DNA from 2 places in the Hydrogenophaga sp. L310 genome. Region 2 is predicted to be linked to the other one. Evidence: riboswitches for the same ligand, from Rfam matches in the RefSeq annotation. Region 2 holds a riboswitch; the other holds the start of a gene.
The links. Region 2 has a riboswitch for S-adenosylhomocysteine ahead of metH (methionine synthase). Riboswitches for the same ligand answer to the same signal wherever they lie in the genome.
Positions count from the first base shown of each region.

Region 1 (7,036 bases), on a different contig from region 2:
CCGAGGGTCATGCTGGCAAGCACGATCCACAGCGCCACCGGGCTCTGCGCGCCCACGGTGGCGAGCAGCGCGGGTCCGATGACGAAGGTGGTGCCCACCATGGTTTCAAACAGGCCCACCAGGCGCCCGCGCCGCTGCGGTGGCGCGAACTCGGCCACCACCGCCTCGGCCAGCACCCAGCGCAGGCCCGACGCCGCGCCGGCGACGAACTCGAACACAAACCAGGCGGGCAGCCAGCGGGTGAACAGAAACCCGGTCGTGCTGAGCACCGGCACCAGCGCCGCCAGCCACAGCGTGGGGCGCCGCCCCAGCAGCTGCGTGATCGCCGAGGCAAACGGCGTGATGGCGAACACGCCCACCCAGCCCGTGGCCGCCAGCAGGCCCGCCAGCGCGTTGGACACACCGTCGCCCTTGAGGCGCAACAGCAGCAGCGGCATGAGCATGAAGTAGCCCACCAGCTCAAAGAAGGTGGAGCCAAAGATGGCCACCAGGCCGAGGCGGGCCTGCGAGGGGGGTGATGCGGGCAGGGCCAGGCCGCCGTGGCCGGGCGGCAGCGGGTGTCCGCTCATCGGGCAGGCTCCGCCCTTCGGGCTGCGCTGCGAGTCCCTTTCGGAACGGCCGGACGGGGGCTCATGCGGTCCTTCCCTCGCGGCCATCCAGCAGGGCCTGCACCACCTCGGCAAAGCCGGCACCACGCTCGCTCCGGGTCACATAGCGCGGGCGGTGGTCGAGCCGGTCCCAGAACCGCGCCACGTTGGCCACGCCCACGCTGTGCGGGAAGTGGCCGAACATGACCGCGTCGTTGGTCGAGTCGCCGACGTAGACCCAGTGCTCGGGCTCGGCGTCCAGATTCCGGCCGAGCTGTTCGCGCACCACCCAGCGCGCGCCCGCCAGTTTGTCGTGTTCGCCGATCCAGCCATTGACGTGGATGGAACTCACCGTGGCATGCAGGCCGCCCGCCTGCATCAGGCGCACCACCTGCGCGATGGTCGCACCGTCCAGCTGCGCGAACTCGCTGTGGTCGATGGCGATGTCGGTCTCGCGCCCGGGGCTGTCCTGCGACAGGCGGGTCTGCGGCAGCTCGCTCAGGATGCGCTGCGCCACCGCCTGCAGGCGTTCGAAGTTGGTTTGCCGTGTTGCGGTGTCCTGCAGGTAGGTCTTGTGCAGCGTGCCGCCCGGGTCGCGTGACAGCGCGACAGCGCCGTTTTCCGCCACGATGGCGTTCACCGGCCAGTCCAGCGCAAAGGCTTCGCTCCAGCCCGCGGGCCTGCCGGTGATGGCGAACACCGGCAGGCCCGCTGCGCGCAGGGCTTGCAGGGCGGCCAGCGCGTCCGGCGTGATCGCCCCCCCGGTGGTGAGGGTGTCGTCGATGTCGGTGAGCACACCGTGGATGTGGCTGCGCGCGGCCGCCGGCCAGTCGGAAAGGGTGAGATGAGGCATAAAGGCTGAAGAGTTTCGCAGATGCGCAAAAAGCCCGTCTGCGGTAGAATCATGTGATCCGAGGAGCGTTGCAGCGCACCCCTGACCACCGGTCAGCGCGGGGCGTGAGGCTCGGAAATCCATGCAACGACGCTCATCCACTGAACGTGCGATGGGCTTTTTTTTGCCCCCGCGTCCAGTGGTTATTGCCAACCTCATCTGGAGCGAACCATGAACGCACGCATTCCCAACGCCGTCAACGCCGACTGCGTCATCACCGACATCGGCCTGGCCGACTGGGGCCGCAAGGAAATCCGCATCGCCGAAACCGAGATGCCCGGCCTGATGGCCATCCGCGAAGAGTTCGCACCCAAGCAGGCGCTCAAGGGCGCGCGCATCACCGGCTCGCTGCACATGACCATCCAGACGGCCGTGCTGATCGAGACCCTGCAAGCGCTGGGCGCCGAAGTGCGCTGGGCGTCGTGCAACATCTTCTCCACGCAGGACCACGCCGCCGCCGCGATCGCCGCCGCCGGCACGCCGGTGTTCGCCGTCAAGGGCGAGACCCTGACCGACTACTGGGACTACACCCACCGCATCTTCGACTTCGGCCCCAAGGGCAGCGAAGGCGAAGGCCCGAACATGATCCTGGACGACGGCGGCGACGCCACGCTGCTGATGCACCTGGGCAAGCAGGCCGAGAAGGACCAGAGCGTGCTGGCCAACCCGGGCAGCGAAGAAGAACGCGTCCTGTTCGCCGCCATCAAGGCCAAGCTGGCCGAAGACAGCACCTGGTACAGCCGCAAGAGCGCCCAGATCATCGGTGTGACCGAAGAAACCACCACGGGTGTGCACCGCCTGAAGGAAATGTCGGTCAAGGGCAGTCTGATGTTCCGCGCCATCAACGTGAACGACTCGGTGACCAAGAGCAAGTTCGACAACCTCTACGGCTGCCGCGAATCGCTGGTGGACGGCATCAAGCGCGCCACCGACGTGATGATCGCCGGCAAGGTCGCCTGCGTGGCCGGTTACGGCGACGTGGGCAAGGGCTCGGCCCAGGCCCTGCGCGCCCTGAGCGCCCAGGTGTGGGTGACCGAGATCGACCCCATCAACGCCCTGCAGGCTGCGATGGAAGGCTACAAGGTCGTGACCATGGAGTACGCCGCCGACAAGGCCGACATCTTCGTGACCACCACCGGCAACCGCGACGTGATCACCTTCGACCATATGGCCGCCATGAAGGACCAGGCCATCGTCTGCAACATCGGCCACTTCGACAACGAGATCCAGGTCGCCCAGCTGGAAGAGAAGTGCCAGTGGGAAGAGATCAAGCCCCAGGTGGACCACGTGATCTTCCCGGACGGCAAGAAGATCATCCTGCTGGCCAAGGGCCGCCTGGTGAACCTGGGCTGCGGCACCGGCCACCCGAGCTTCGTGATGTCGTCTTCGTTTGCCAACCAGACGATTGCGCAGATCGAGCTGTTCACGCACAGCGACTTCTACGAAAACGGCAAGGTCTACGTGCTGCCCAAGCACCTGGACGAGAAGGTCGCCCGTCTGCACCTGAAGAAGGTCGGCGCGATGCTGAGCGAGCTGAGCGACGAGCAGGCGGCGTACATCGGTGTGCCGAAGCAAGGTCCGTACAAGCCGGACTCTTACCGCTATTGATCGCCGATGCGCGCTGACCAGTTGCTCGTCGAGCGAGGGTTGGCCGCTTCGCGCTCGCAGGCCCAGCGGCTGATCGCTGCCGGGGTGCGCTGGCGGGTGCCCGGTGGCGACTGGAAGGCCGTGAGCAAAAACGGTGACGAACTGCGCGAGACGGTGGAGCTGGAGCTGCTGGACACGGCGGAGTCGCGCTTCGTGTCGCGCGGCGGGCTCAAGCTGGACGGCGCGCTCCTGCACTGCGGCATCAATGCGACGGGGTTGCGTTGTCTGGACGTGGGGCAGAGCAGCGGTGGTTTCACCGACTGCCTGCTGCAGCGCGGTGCCGCCCAGGTGGTGGGCCTGGACGTGGGGCAGGGTCAGTTGCACCCGAAGCTGCGCAGCGATGCGCGGGTGGTCTGCATCGAAAAGTGCAACGCGCGCGAACTCACGGCCGAGCAGTTGGTGGCGTCTGGTGGTGCACAGGCGGCAGCGCCCTTCGACCTGATCGTGGGCGACCTGTCGTTCATCTCGCAGACGCTGGTCTGGCCGGCCATCGTGCCGCTGCTCAAACCACAAGGCAGCCTGCTGATGCTGGTCAAGCCGCAGTTCGAACTGCAACCGGGCCAGATCGGCAAGGGTGGCCTGGTGAAGGACGCGGCGAGCTATGTGCTGGTGCGCGAGCGCATCGCGCTGGCCTGCGTGGACAACGGCCTGACGCTGTTGGACTATTTTGAAAGTGCCATCACCGGCGGTGACGGCAACCGCGAATTTTTCGTCTGGGCGAAGCGGGCGGCCTGAAGCCGTCCCGTGGACCCGACGCTCGACAAGGAATCACCATGGCGTTGCCAGTGAGTTTTGAATTCTTCCCGCCCAAGACGCCCGAAGGCGCCGAGAAACTGCGCGCCGTGCGCCAGCAGCTGTATGGGCAGAAGCCCGAATTCTGCTCGGTCACCTACGGCGCCGGCGGCTCCACGCAGCAGGGCACCTTCGACACCGTGGGCGCCATCCTGGCCGAGGGGGTGGCCGCCGCCTCGCACTTCTCCTGCATCGGTGCCACCCAGGCCAGCGTGCGCGAGCAGCTGGTTACGCTCAAGGCCATGGGTGTCAAGCGCCTGGTGGCGCTGCGCGGTGATCTGCCCAGCGGTTATGGCATCGGCGGCGAGTTCCACTATGCGAGCGACCTCGTGGCGTTCATCCGCGCCGAGACCGGGCGCGACTTTCACATCGAGGTGGCTGCCTACCCCGAAGTGCACCCGCAGGCGAAGTCGCCCGAGTCCGACCTGCAGGCCTTCGTCACCAAGGTGCGCGCCGGCGCCGACTCGGCCATCACGCAATACTTCTACAACAGCGACGCCTACTTCCGCTTCGTGGACGAGGCGCACAAGCTCGGGGTCGACGTGCCGGTGGTGCCGGGCATCATGCCGATCACCAGCTCCACCCAGCTGATGCGCTTCTCCGACGCCTGCGGCGCCGAGATCCCGCGCTGGATCCGTCTGCGCCTGCAGGCTTACGGCGACGACACCGCTTCCATCAAGGCCTTTGGCCTGGACGTGGTCACCGACCTGTGTGACCAGCTGCGCAACGCCGGTGTGCCCGCACTGCACTTCTACACCATGAACCAGAGCGTGGCGACGCTGGAGATCGTGAAGCGTCTTGAGCTGGGTTAAGGTCGGGGGCTGGCCCGGAATGCAGAGAGGAAACACCATGCCCCACACCTGGAAACACCCCGCAGTTCGCCGGCATCTGGCGCCTGTCCTGCTGGCCGCGCTGCTGACCGCTTGCGCCGTGCCTGCGCCCGTGCAGCGGGATGCTCCAGTTGGTCAGCAGGCGGATACCGCATTCAGCGCCGAACCCGCGCAAGCTGTGGGTCGGGCGGGAATCCCACTGACGCCCTCGGCGGCACTTGAAATGCCCCCGCCTGGCGTCAGTGAGAGCCCTTCGTCGGACGGTCCGCTCGCGGCACCATCGGTTCCGGACAAGCTGATCGACAAAGGGATGGCGTCCTGGTACGGGAAACGTTTCCACGGCCGGCGCACGGCCAGCGGTGAACGCTACGACATGCACACTTTCACGGCGGCGCACAAGACCCTGCCGTTCGGCACCAAGGTGCGGGTGCGCAGCATGCACACCGGCAAGGAAGTGGTGGTGCGCATCAACGACCGGGGGCCCTACACACACAAGCGCATCATCGATCTCAGCCAGGCCGCGATCACCGCCCTGGGTGTGCGCCACCGCGGGGTGAGCGTGGTGGAGCTGCTGAGAGAATGAGCGCGAGCGATCGCAACAACCCATCCAGGAGACCCGCCACATGAAAATCGAAACCATCGCCGTGCACGGCGGTTACACCCCCGACCCCACCACCAAGGCGGTGGCGGTGCCGATCTACCAGACCGTGGCCTACGCGTTCGACGACACGCAGCACGGCGCCGATCTGTTCGACCTCAAGGTCGCCGGCAACATCTACAGCCGCATCATGAACCCCACCAATGGCGTGCTCGAAGCGCGCCTGGCCGCGCTCGAAGGCGGCGTGGGGGCGCTGGCCATGGCCTCGGGCATGGCGGCCATCACGGCCGCGATCCAGACCATTGCCGAAACCGGCGACAACATCGTCTCGGCCTCCACGCTCTACGGTGGCACCTACAACCTGTTCGCCCACACCTTCCCGCAGCAGGGCATCACCGTGCGTTTCGCCGACCCGCGCGACCCGGCCGCGTTCGCCGCGCTGATCGACGAGCGCACCAAGGCGATCTACTGCGAATCGGTGGGCAACCCGCTGGGCAACGTGACCGACATCGGCGCGCTGGCCGCCGTGGCCCACGCCGCCGGCGTGCCGCTGATCGTGGACAACACCGTGACCAGCCCTTACCTGTGCCGCCCGTTCGAGCACGGCGCCGACATCGTGGTGCACTCGCTGACCAAATACCTGGGCGGCCACGGCACCACCATCGGCGGCGCCATCGTCGACAGTGGCAAGTTCCCCTGGGCGGAACACAAAGCCCGCTTCAAACGCCTGAACGAGCCCGACGTGAGCTACCACGGCGTGGTCTACACCGAAGCGCTGGGCGCTGCCGCCTACATCGGGCGCGCCCGCGTGGTGCCCCTGCGCAACATGGGCGCAGCGCTCTCGCCCATGAACGCGTTCCAGATCCTGCAGGGCATCGAGACCCTGGCGTTGCGCATGGACCGCATCTGCGACAACGCGGTCAAGGTGGCGACGCACCTGCAGAACCACCCCAAGGTGGACTGGGTGAACTACGCTGGCCTGCCCGACCACAAGGACCACGCGCTGGTGCAGAAATACATGGACGGCAAGGCGTCCGGCATCATCAGCTTCGGCCTGAAGTCCAGCGATGCGATCGCAGCCGGCGCGCGTTTCCAGGACGCACTGATGCTGTTCACGCGCCTGGTGAACATCGGCGACGCCAAGTCGCTCGCCTGCCACCCGGCCACCACCACGCACCGCCAGCTCAACCCCGACGAAATGAAGAAAGCCGGCGTGAGCCCGGAGATGGTTCGCCTGTCCATCGGCATCGAACACATCGACGACCTGATCGCCGATCTGGAGCAGGCGCTAGAAAAGGTGTGAAGGTCCAGGCGTGATGAACACGCTGCGCAAGACCTTGCTCTGGCCGCTCTGGGGGCTGACCTTGTTGTACCTGGCGGGCTGCGCCGCCATGTTCACCTGGCAACGTGCGCTGCTGTACCACCCGCAGCCGGCTCGGCTGGCGGTGGCATCGCTCACGCTGCAGGTGGACGGCGCAGCGTTGCAGGTCAGCGTGCAGGCCCGGCCCGGTGCGCCGGCGGTCCTGTACTTCGGCGGCAATGCCGAAGATGTGTCCGGCACTCTGCCGCATCTCGCGCGCCTGTTCCCGGACCATGCGCTGTATTTGATGCACTACCGGGGCTACGGGCAGAGCACGGGAAATCCCAGCGAGACCGTTTTGCACGCCGATGCCCGCGCGCTCTACCAACA
Region 1 covers NZ_JBVPZA010000003.1:54,026-61,061, forward strand. The annotation lists gene AC0GNO_RS06910 (MFS transporter) at 1-569, opposite strand, end outside; gene AC0GNO_RS06915 (HAD-IIB family hydrolase) at 631-1,440, opposite strand; S-adenosyl-L-homocysteine riboswitch at 1,495-1,582, shown strand; gene ahcY (adenosylhomocysteinase) at 1,651-3,087, shown strand; gene AC0GNO_RS06925 (TlyA family RNA methyltransferase) at 3,094-3,861, shown strand; gene metF (methylenetetrahydrofolate reductase [NAD(P)H]) at 3,900-4,730, shown strand; gene AC0GNO_RS06935 (septal ring lytic transglycosylase RlpA family protein) at 4,768-5,331, shown strand; gene AC0GNO_RS06940 (O-acetylhomoserine aminocarboxypropyltransferase/cysteine synthase family protein) at 5,372-6,649, shown strand; gene AC0GNO_RS06945 (alpha/beta hydrolase) at 6,663-7,036, shown strand, end outside.
Region 1: it holds a riboswitch for S-adenosylhomocysteine, as region 2 does, so the genes downstream of both, ahcY (adenosylhomocysteinase) here and metH (methionine synthase) in region 2, are expected to answer to the same signal.

Region 2 (7,036 bases):
GGATCGCGCTCTTCGCCGGTGCCGGGCTGTTGTTGATGGCGCGCCTGGGCTGAGCGCCGACAGCTCGCGGGACCGGTGTCAGCGAAGCGCAGGTCGACCGCACCGCCACCCCCCGCAGAGACATTGCCTTCGATGTTCACGCCCTCTGGCAGGACAACGTGTTCGACTTCCGCCCCCCGACCTCGCCGAAACATCCGCTCGACACGCCCAGCACCCATGCCAGCACAAGGCCACCCACCATGACCATCGAACTCTCCAAAGAAGCCCGCCAGCAGGCGATCAGCTCCATCGAACGCTATTTCCGCGAACACATGGACGAGCCCATCGGCAACGTGGCCGCGGGTGGCTTGCTGAACTTCTTCCTGAAAGAGATTGGCCCCTGCGTCTACAACCGGGCGGTGGCCGATGCCCAGGAGCGCATGCTGGCCCGGACGCAAGAGCTGGACATTGACGTGCACGAGGACGAGTTCGGTTATTGGAAGGCCGCCGTCCGCCCCACGGGCCGCCGCACCTGAGGCGGCACCGGCCCCGCCCGCTACAGTCGGGGCCATGGACGCACCCGACACCGCCCTTCTCGACACCCTGAACGCCCGCCACGGGCTGCCCGGCCAGCTGCGGTTTGCCGCAGGGCCTGGTGGCCTGCCTTTCGTGCAGATCCACAACGGGCACGCCGAGGCGCAGGTGTCGGTCTATGGCGGCCAGGTGTTGCGGTTCCGGCAGCGCGGTGCCGTCAGCGACCTGCTGTTCGTGAGCCCACAGGCCACGTACCAGACCGGCAAGGCGATCCGGGGCGGCGTGCCGGTGTGCTGGCCCTGGTTCGGCGCCGACCCGCAAGCGCTGGGTCGGCCCAACCACGGCCTGGCGCGCACGCGCCTGTGGTCGGTGGCCAGCACGGCGACCCTGCCGGATGGCGCCACCCGCCTCACCCTGGCGCTGACGGACACACCCGACACACGCGCCGTCTGGCCCCACGCCTTTGAGCTGACACTGGAGATCACGGTGGGCGCCGCGCTGCGGCTATCGCTGAGCACGCGCAACACGGGCGGGGCACCCTTCGCCATCACGCAGGCGCTGCACACCTACCTCGCCGTGAGCGATGTGGCGCAAACCACCGTGAACGGGCTCGACGGCTGCCGCTACCTGGACAAGGCCGCCGGCGCCCACGGCGCGATCACACAGCAGCAAGGCGCGGTGCGCTTCGCGGGCGAAGTGGACCGCATCTACACCGGGGCACCCGCCGAACTGGACATCGTGGATGGCGCTTCAGGCCATACGCTGCGCATCAGCGCCGAGGGCAGCCGCACCGCCGTGGTGTGGAACCCGGGGGCGGCGCTGGCGGCCGGCATGGCCGACCTGGCGGACGGCGACTACCGGCGCTTTGTCTGCGTGGAAACCGCCAACGCGGCGGACGAGGTGGTGACGCTGCCACCCGGCGGCGAGCACCGGCTGGTGGCCCAGATGTTCACTGTGCCGACGCGCTTCGGCGGTCCTCTTCCATCTCACGGAACCTGACGCAGGTCGGGTCACGGGCAAACGACGCTTTGCCGCACTCGCGCAGGCGACACAGGTCCCGGGTGAAAAAGTTGCTGCTGCTGGCGCAGGCGAGTTCCACCGTGGCGGCCGGCGCCGCGGGCGGCGCGGCGGCTCCGGTTGTTGCCACCGCTGGCGTCGCCGCCGAGGGCTGTGGCGGCGATGCCGCTGTGGGTGCCGCCGGGGCGGCAGAAGCCGCTGCCGTGGCCGCCGCTGTGGCTTCGGCGCGGCGCCTGGCCAGCTCGGCGCGCCGGTGCTGCTCCGCCGCCGCGGCCGCGCGCTGTTGCTCCAGCGCTGCGGTGTGTGCCCGGTCCTCGCGCTCCAGGCGTTCCAGCGACAGCCGCAGGCGCTCGGCCTCCGAGAGGTGCGCCGCGTCGCCGGGCGCCGGTAAGGTGTCGGCGAGGTCCACCGTGACGAACCCTCCGGGGGCTGCCTGGGTCTGCGCCGGGGCCAGCGCCGCAGGTCCTTTCGCTGGCGCCGGTGCGGTGGCCTCGGGCGTGGCGGCCCGCGATGCCGACCCGCTGGTGTGGCTCAGCTTCCACCAGGTGCCGACGCCCGCGAGCACCAGCACCAGCCCCCAGAGCACCACCTTCCGTTTCGCGGCACCCGCGGCCGGCAACGCCGGCATCGAACGGTGCGACGCAGAAGCGGGCAAGAGGGGCACACCGCAAGCCTGACAAAACCGGGCGGTGGCCGGGTTGTTCGTCTGACAGGCCGGGCAGACGGGCTTCGATGGCAGGGGGCGCGTGTGAGCCGCATGGGGCACGGCAACCGGTGCCAGGGGCGCAGTGCATCCCCGGCAAAACCTTGCCCTGTCCCGGTTCTCCGCACCGCACGCCTGACACACCACCATGGTTCATCCACCCGCTGAAGCTCAGGGCGCTTTCTAGCACGGCGTGCGACAGGTGCACAACCGCCGGCGTGCCAGCGGGTGAATCACTGGCGCGGGCGGTTGGTCGGCGCCCGGAACGGACGTCCGGTCGGGGTGCTCAGAGGTTGGTGCCGAGCCAGCGCTTGAGCTCACCCTCGGCCACGCCGCTGCGCTGCGCCAGGTCCTGCACCTGGTCATCGCCCAGCTTGCCGACGTTGAAGTAGGTGCTGTCGGGGTGGCTCAGGTAGAAGCCGCTGACGCTGGCGGCGGGCGTCATGGCGAGGCTTTCGGTCAGGGCCATGCCGATCTCGTCGGCCTGCAGCAGCGCGAACATCGCGCGCTTGACCGAGTGGTCCGGGCAGGCCGGGTAGCCGGGCGCGGGGCGGATGCCCTGGTACTTCTCCTTGATCAGGTCTTCGCTACCGAGCGCTTCATCGGCCGCGTAGCCCCAGAGGTCGGTGCGCACGCGGTGGTGCAGGCACTCGGCGAAGGACTCGGCCAGGCGGTCGGCCAGCGCCTTGAACAGGATGGCGTTGTAGTCGTCGTGCGCATCGAGGAACTGCTGCTCTTTCTTCTCGGCGCCCAGGCCGGCGGTGACGGCGAACAGGCCCACGTAGTCGTCGGCCACGCCCTTGGGCGCCACGAAGTCGGCCAGGCAGCGGCTCGGGCGCATGACGCCGTCCACGTCCTGCTTCTCGGTCTGCTGGCGCAGGCCGTGCCAGGTGAGCGCGACCTGGCTGCGGGTTTCGTCGGTGTAGAGCTGGATGTCGTCGTCGTTCACCGTGTTGGCCGGGTAGAGGCCGATCACGCCGTTGGCGCTGAGCCAGCGGCCTTCGATGATCTTCTTCAGCATGGCCTGCGCGTCGGCAAACACCTTGCGCGCCTGCTCGCCCACCACTTCATCTTGCAGGATGGCGGGGTACGGGCCGGCCAAATCCCAGGTCTGGAAGAACGGCGCCCAGTCGATGTATTTCGCGATCTCGGCGAGGTCGAAGTTCTTGAACTGGCGCTTGCCGATGAACTTGGGTTGGGTGGGTTTGAAGCTGGCCCAGTCGATCGGTGTCTTGTTGGCGCGCGCCTTGTCCAGCGGCCACAGCGTGACCTGCTTCTTGTTGGCGTGTTGTGTGCGCACCTTGTTGTAGTCGGCGTTGAGCTCGGCGATGTAGGTCGCAGCCTGGTCGCTCAGCAGGCCCTGCGCCACGCTCACGCTGCGCGACGCGTCCGGCACGTACACCACAGGGCCGCTGTAGTGCGGCGCGATCTTCACGGCGGTGTGCACGCGGCTGCAGGTGGCGCCGCCGATCAGCAGCGGGATCTGCTTCTCGCGGAAGTGCGCGTCCTTCTCCATCTCGCTGGCCACGTACTGCATCTCTTCGAGGCTGGGCGTGATCAGGCCCGAGAGGCCCACGATGTCCGCGCCCTCTTCCCTGGCCTTGGCCAGGATCTCGTGGCAGGGCACCATCACGCCCATGTTCACGACCTCGAAGTTGTTGCACTGGAGCACGACGGTGACGATGTTCTTGCCGATGTCGTGCACGTCGCCCTTGACGGTGGCGATGACGATCTTGCCCTTGGTCTTCACGTCCTGGCCGGCGGCGGCCTGGGCCAGCTTTTCGGCTTCGATGTAGGGCAGCAGGTGGGCCACGGCCTGCTTCATCACGCGCGCGCTTTTCACCACCTGCGGCAGGAACATCTTGCCCTGGCCGAACAGGTCGCCGACCACGTTCATGCCGTCCATCAGCGGGCCTTCGATCACGTTCAGCGGGCGGCCGCCGTCGCGCTCGATCTCGCGCCACATTTCCTCGGTGTCTTCGCTGATGAACTCGTTCATGCCGCGCACCAGCGCGTGGCTCAGGCGCTCGCGGATCGGCAGCGCGCGCCACTCGTTCTTCTTGCTGTCGTCCTTGGCCGCACCCTTGGCGTTTTCGGCCACTTCAACGAGCCGCTCGCCGGCGTCGGGCCGGCGGTTCAAGACCACGTCTTCCACCCGCTCGCGCAGTTCGGGCTCCAGCTCGTCGTACACGCCCACCATGCCGGCGTTGACGATGCCCATGTCCATGCCGGCTTTGATGGCGTGGTACAGGAACACGGTGTGGATGGCCTCGCGCACCGGGTCGTTGCCGCGGAAGCTGAACGACACGTTGGACACGCCGCCGCTCACCTTGGCACCCGGCAGGTGTTGCTTGATCCAGCGCGTGGCGTTGATGAAATCGACCGCGTAGTTGTTGTGCTCTTCGATGCCGGTGGCAATCGCAAAAATGTTGGGGTCGAAGATGATGTCTTCGGGCGGAAAGCCGACCTCGTCCACCAGGATGCGGTAGGCGCGCTCGCAGATCTCGATCTTGCGTTGATAGGTATCGGCCTGGCCCTTTTCGTCGAAGGCCATCACCACCGCGGCGGCGCCGTAGCGCTTGACCAGCCCGGCCTGGCGCTTGAACTCGTCCACGCCCTCTTTCATGCTGATCGAGTTGACGACGCCCTTGCCCTGCACGCAGCGCAGACCGGCCTCGATCACCTCCCACTTCGAGCTGTCCACCATCACCGGCACGCGCGCGATGTCGGGCTCGCCAGCGATCAGGTTCAGGAACTTCACCATCGCGGCCTTGCTGTCGAGCATGGCCTCGTCCATGTTGATGTCGATCACCTGCGCGCCGTTTTCCACCTGCTGGCGCGCCACGGCCAGCGCCTGCTCGTACTCGCCGTTCAGGATCATGCGGGCGAAGGCCTTGGAGCCGGTGACGTTGGTGCGCTCGCCCACGTTGACGAACAGGCTGCCTTCGCCGATGCGCAGCGGCTCCAGGCCGGACAGCAGCATGGGGGGAACGGGTACGGAAGAAATCACGTCGGACATGGGGCTCACCAGAAAGGGTTCTGAAACTGGTGAGCGCCGTTGGGGCCGGTCTGGCCGGCAGGGCGATGAAAGCCCGGACTCTCAAGCCTGACACCGGCCCCGACACAAGCGCGTCGGGGTGGCGCTGCAGCGCTCCTTGAGAGGCCATGATTTTAGCCGCCAACCGCCAGCGCACGCATCTGGTGCGATGTTTGCTAGCTCCCCGGGCATGCCCCCCCACCGCACCGACCCCGACACCCCCGCCACCGACTGGCACGCCCAGGAGCTGCTGCTCATGCGCGAGGTGATGAAGCTGGTGGGCCGCAGCCTGGCGCCGGCTTTCGTGCTGCGCGAGATGCTGCACCTCATGAGCGAGCTGCTGGGCCTGAACCGGGGCCGCATGGTGCTGGCCGACGAACCGGTGCCGGGGCAGGAGCGCACGGCCTCCGTCCGCCACGCCTACGGCCTCACCGCCCTTGAGGCGGCGCGCGGCGTGTTCCGCTGGGGCGAAGGCATCACCGGGCGGGTGCTGGCCAGCGGGTTGCCGGCCATCGTGCAGGATGTGGACGCCGAGCCGCTGTTCCTCTTTCGCACCGTCACTCGCACCGAGATGCCGCCGCAGACCGTGGCCTTCATCGCGCTGCCGATCGAGGTGAACGGCGCCACCGTCGGCGTGCTGGCCTGCCACCGCATCCGCAGCCGCCAGCGCCACCTGAACGACGACCTGGCGCTGCTGCGCATCCTGGCCACGCTGGCCGGCCAGCTGCTGCAGCTGGAGCAGCTGGTGGCCGAAGAGCGGCGCCAACTGGCCGCGCGCAACGAAGCGCTGGAGCACGCGCTCGACGTGGGCAGCGCGCGCTACGGACTGATCGGCCGCTCGCCCGCGCTGCTGCAGGCGCTGGGCGAGCTGGAGCGCGTCTCGCAGTCGCAGGCCACGGTGCTGCTGCTGGGCGAATCGGGCACCGGCAAGGAGCTGTTTGCCCGCGCGGTGCACCTGGCCAGCGGCCGGCGCGACCAGCCTTTCATCAAGGTCAACTGTTCGGCCATTCCGGACACGCTGTTTGAATCGGAACTGTTCGGCTACGAGCGCGGTGCCTTCACCGGCGCGAGCACGGCGCGCGCGGGCTGGTTCGAGCAGGCCAACAGCGGCACCATCTTCCTGGACGAGATCGGCGAACTGCCACTGGCCATGCAGAGCAAGCTGCTGCGCACCCTGCAGGAAGGCACGCTGGTGCGCCTGGGCGGCACGCGCGAGATCCGCATCGACGTGCGGCTGGTCGCGGCCACCAACCGCGACCTGGCGCGCGAGGTGCAGGCCGGCGGCTTCCGGCAGGACCTGTATTACCGCCTCAACGTGATCCCGATCCGCCTGCCCAGCCTGCGCGAGCGGCGCGAAGACGTGCGCGCGCTGGCGCTGCATTTCGTGAGCCGCGCCAACCAGGCGCACCAGCGCAACGTCAACCTCGCGCCCGACGCGCTGGCGCGGCTGGAAGCGCACGACTGGCCCGGCAACATCCGCGAGCTGGGCAATTTGATCGAGCGCCTGGTGCTGCTGGCCGACCACACGCTGGTGACGGCCGCGGCGCTGGAGCGCTTCATGCCCGAGGCGCTGGCCGACGCGGCGCCCGCCTCGGCCCCGATCGCGCCCGCCCAGCCCGCCGGCGCCGGGCTGGTGCGCGACTACCAAAGCGCGGGCTCACACAACGCGCAGACCCTGCAAGAAGCGCTGACCCGCCACCAGGGCAACCAGTCGCGCGCGGCGCAAAGCCTGGGGCTCACGCTGCGGCAGTTTGGCTACCGGCTGA
Region 2 covers NZ_JBVPZA010000008.1:61,057-68,092, forward strand. The annotation lists gene AC0GNO_RS14425 (YeiH family protein) at 1-53, shown strand, start outside; gene AC0GNO_RS14430 (DUF2164 domain-containing protein) at 240-515, shown strand; gene AC0GNO_RS14435 (D-hexose-6-phosphate mutarotase) at 550-1,512, shown strand; gene AC0GNO_RS14440 (hypothetical protein) at 1,463-2,194, opposite strand; partial or broken gene AC0GNO_RS14445 (DUF7577 domain-containing protein) at 2,207-2,383, opposite strand; gene metH (methionine synthase) at 2,520-5,216, opposite strand; S-adenosyl-L-homocysteine riboswitch at 5,277-5,396, opposite strand; gene AC0GNO_RS14455 (sigma-54-dependent Fis family transcriptional regulator) at 5,461-7,036, shown strand, end outside.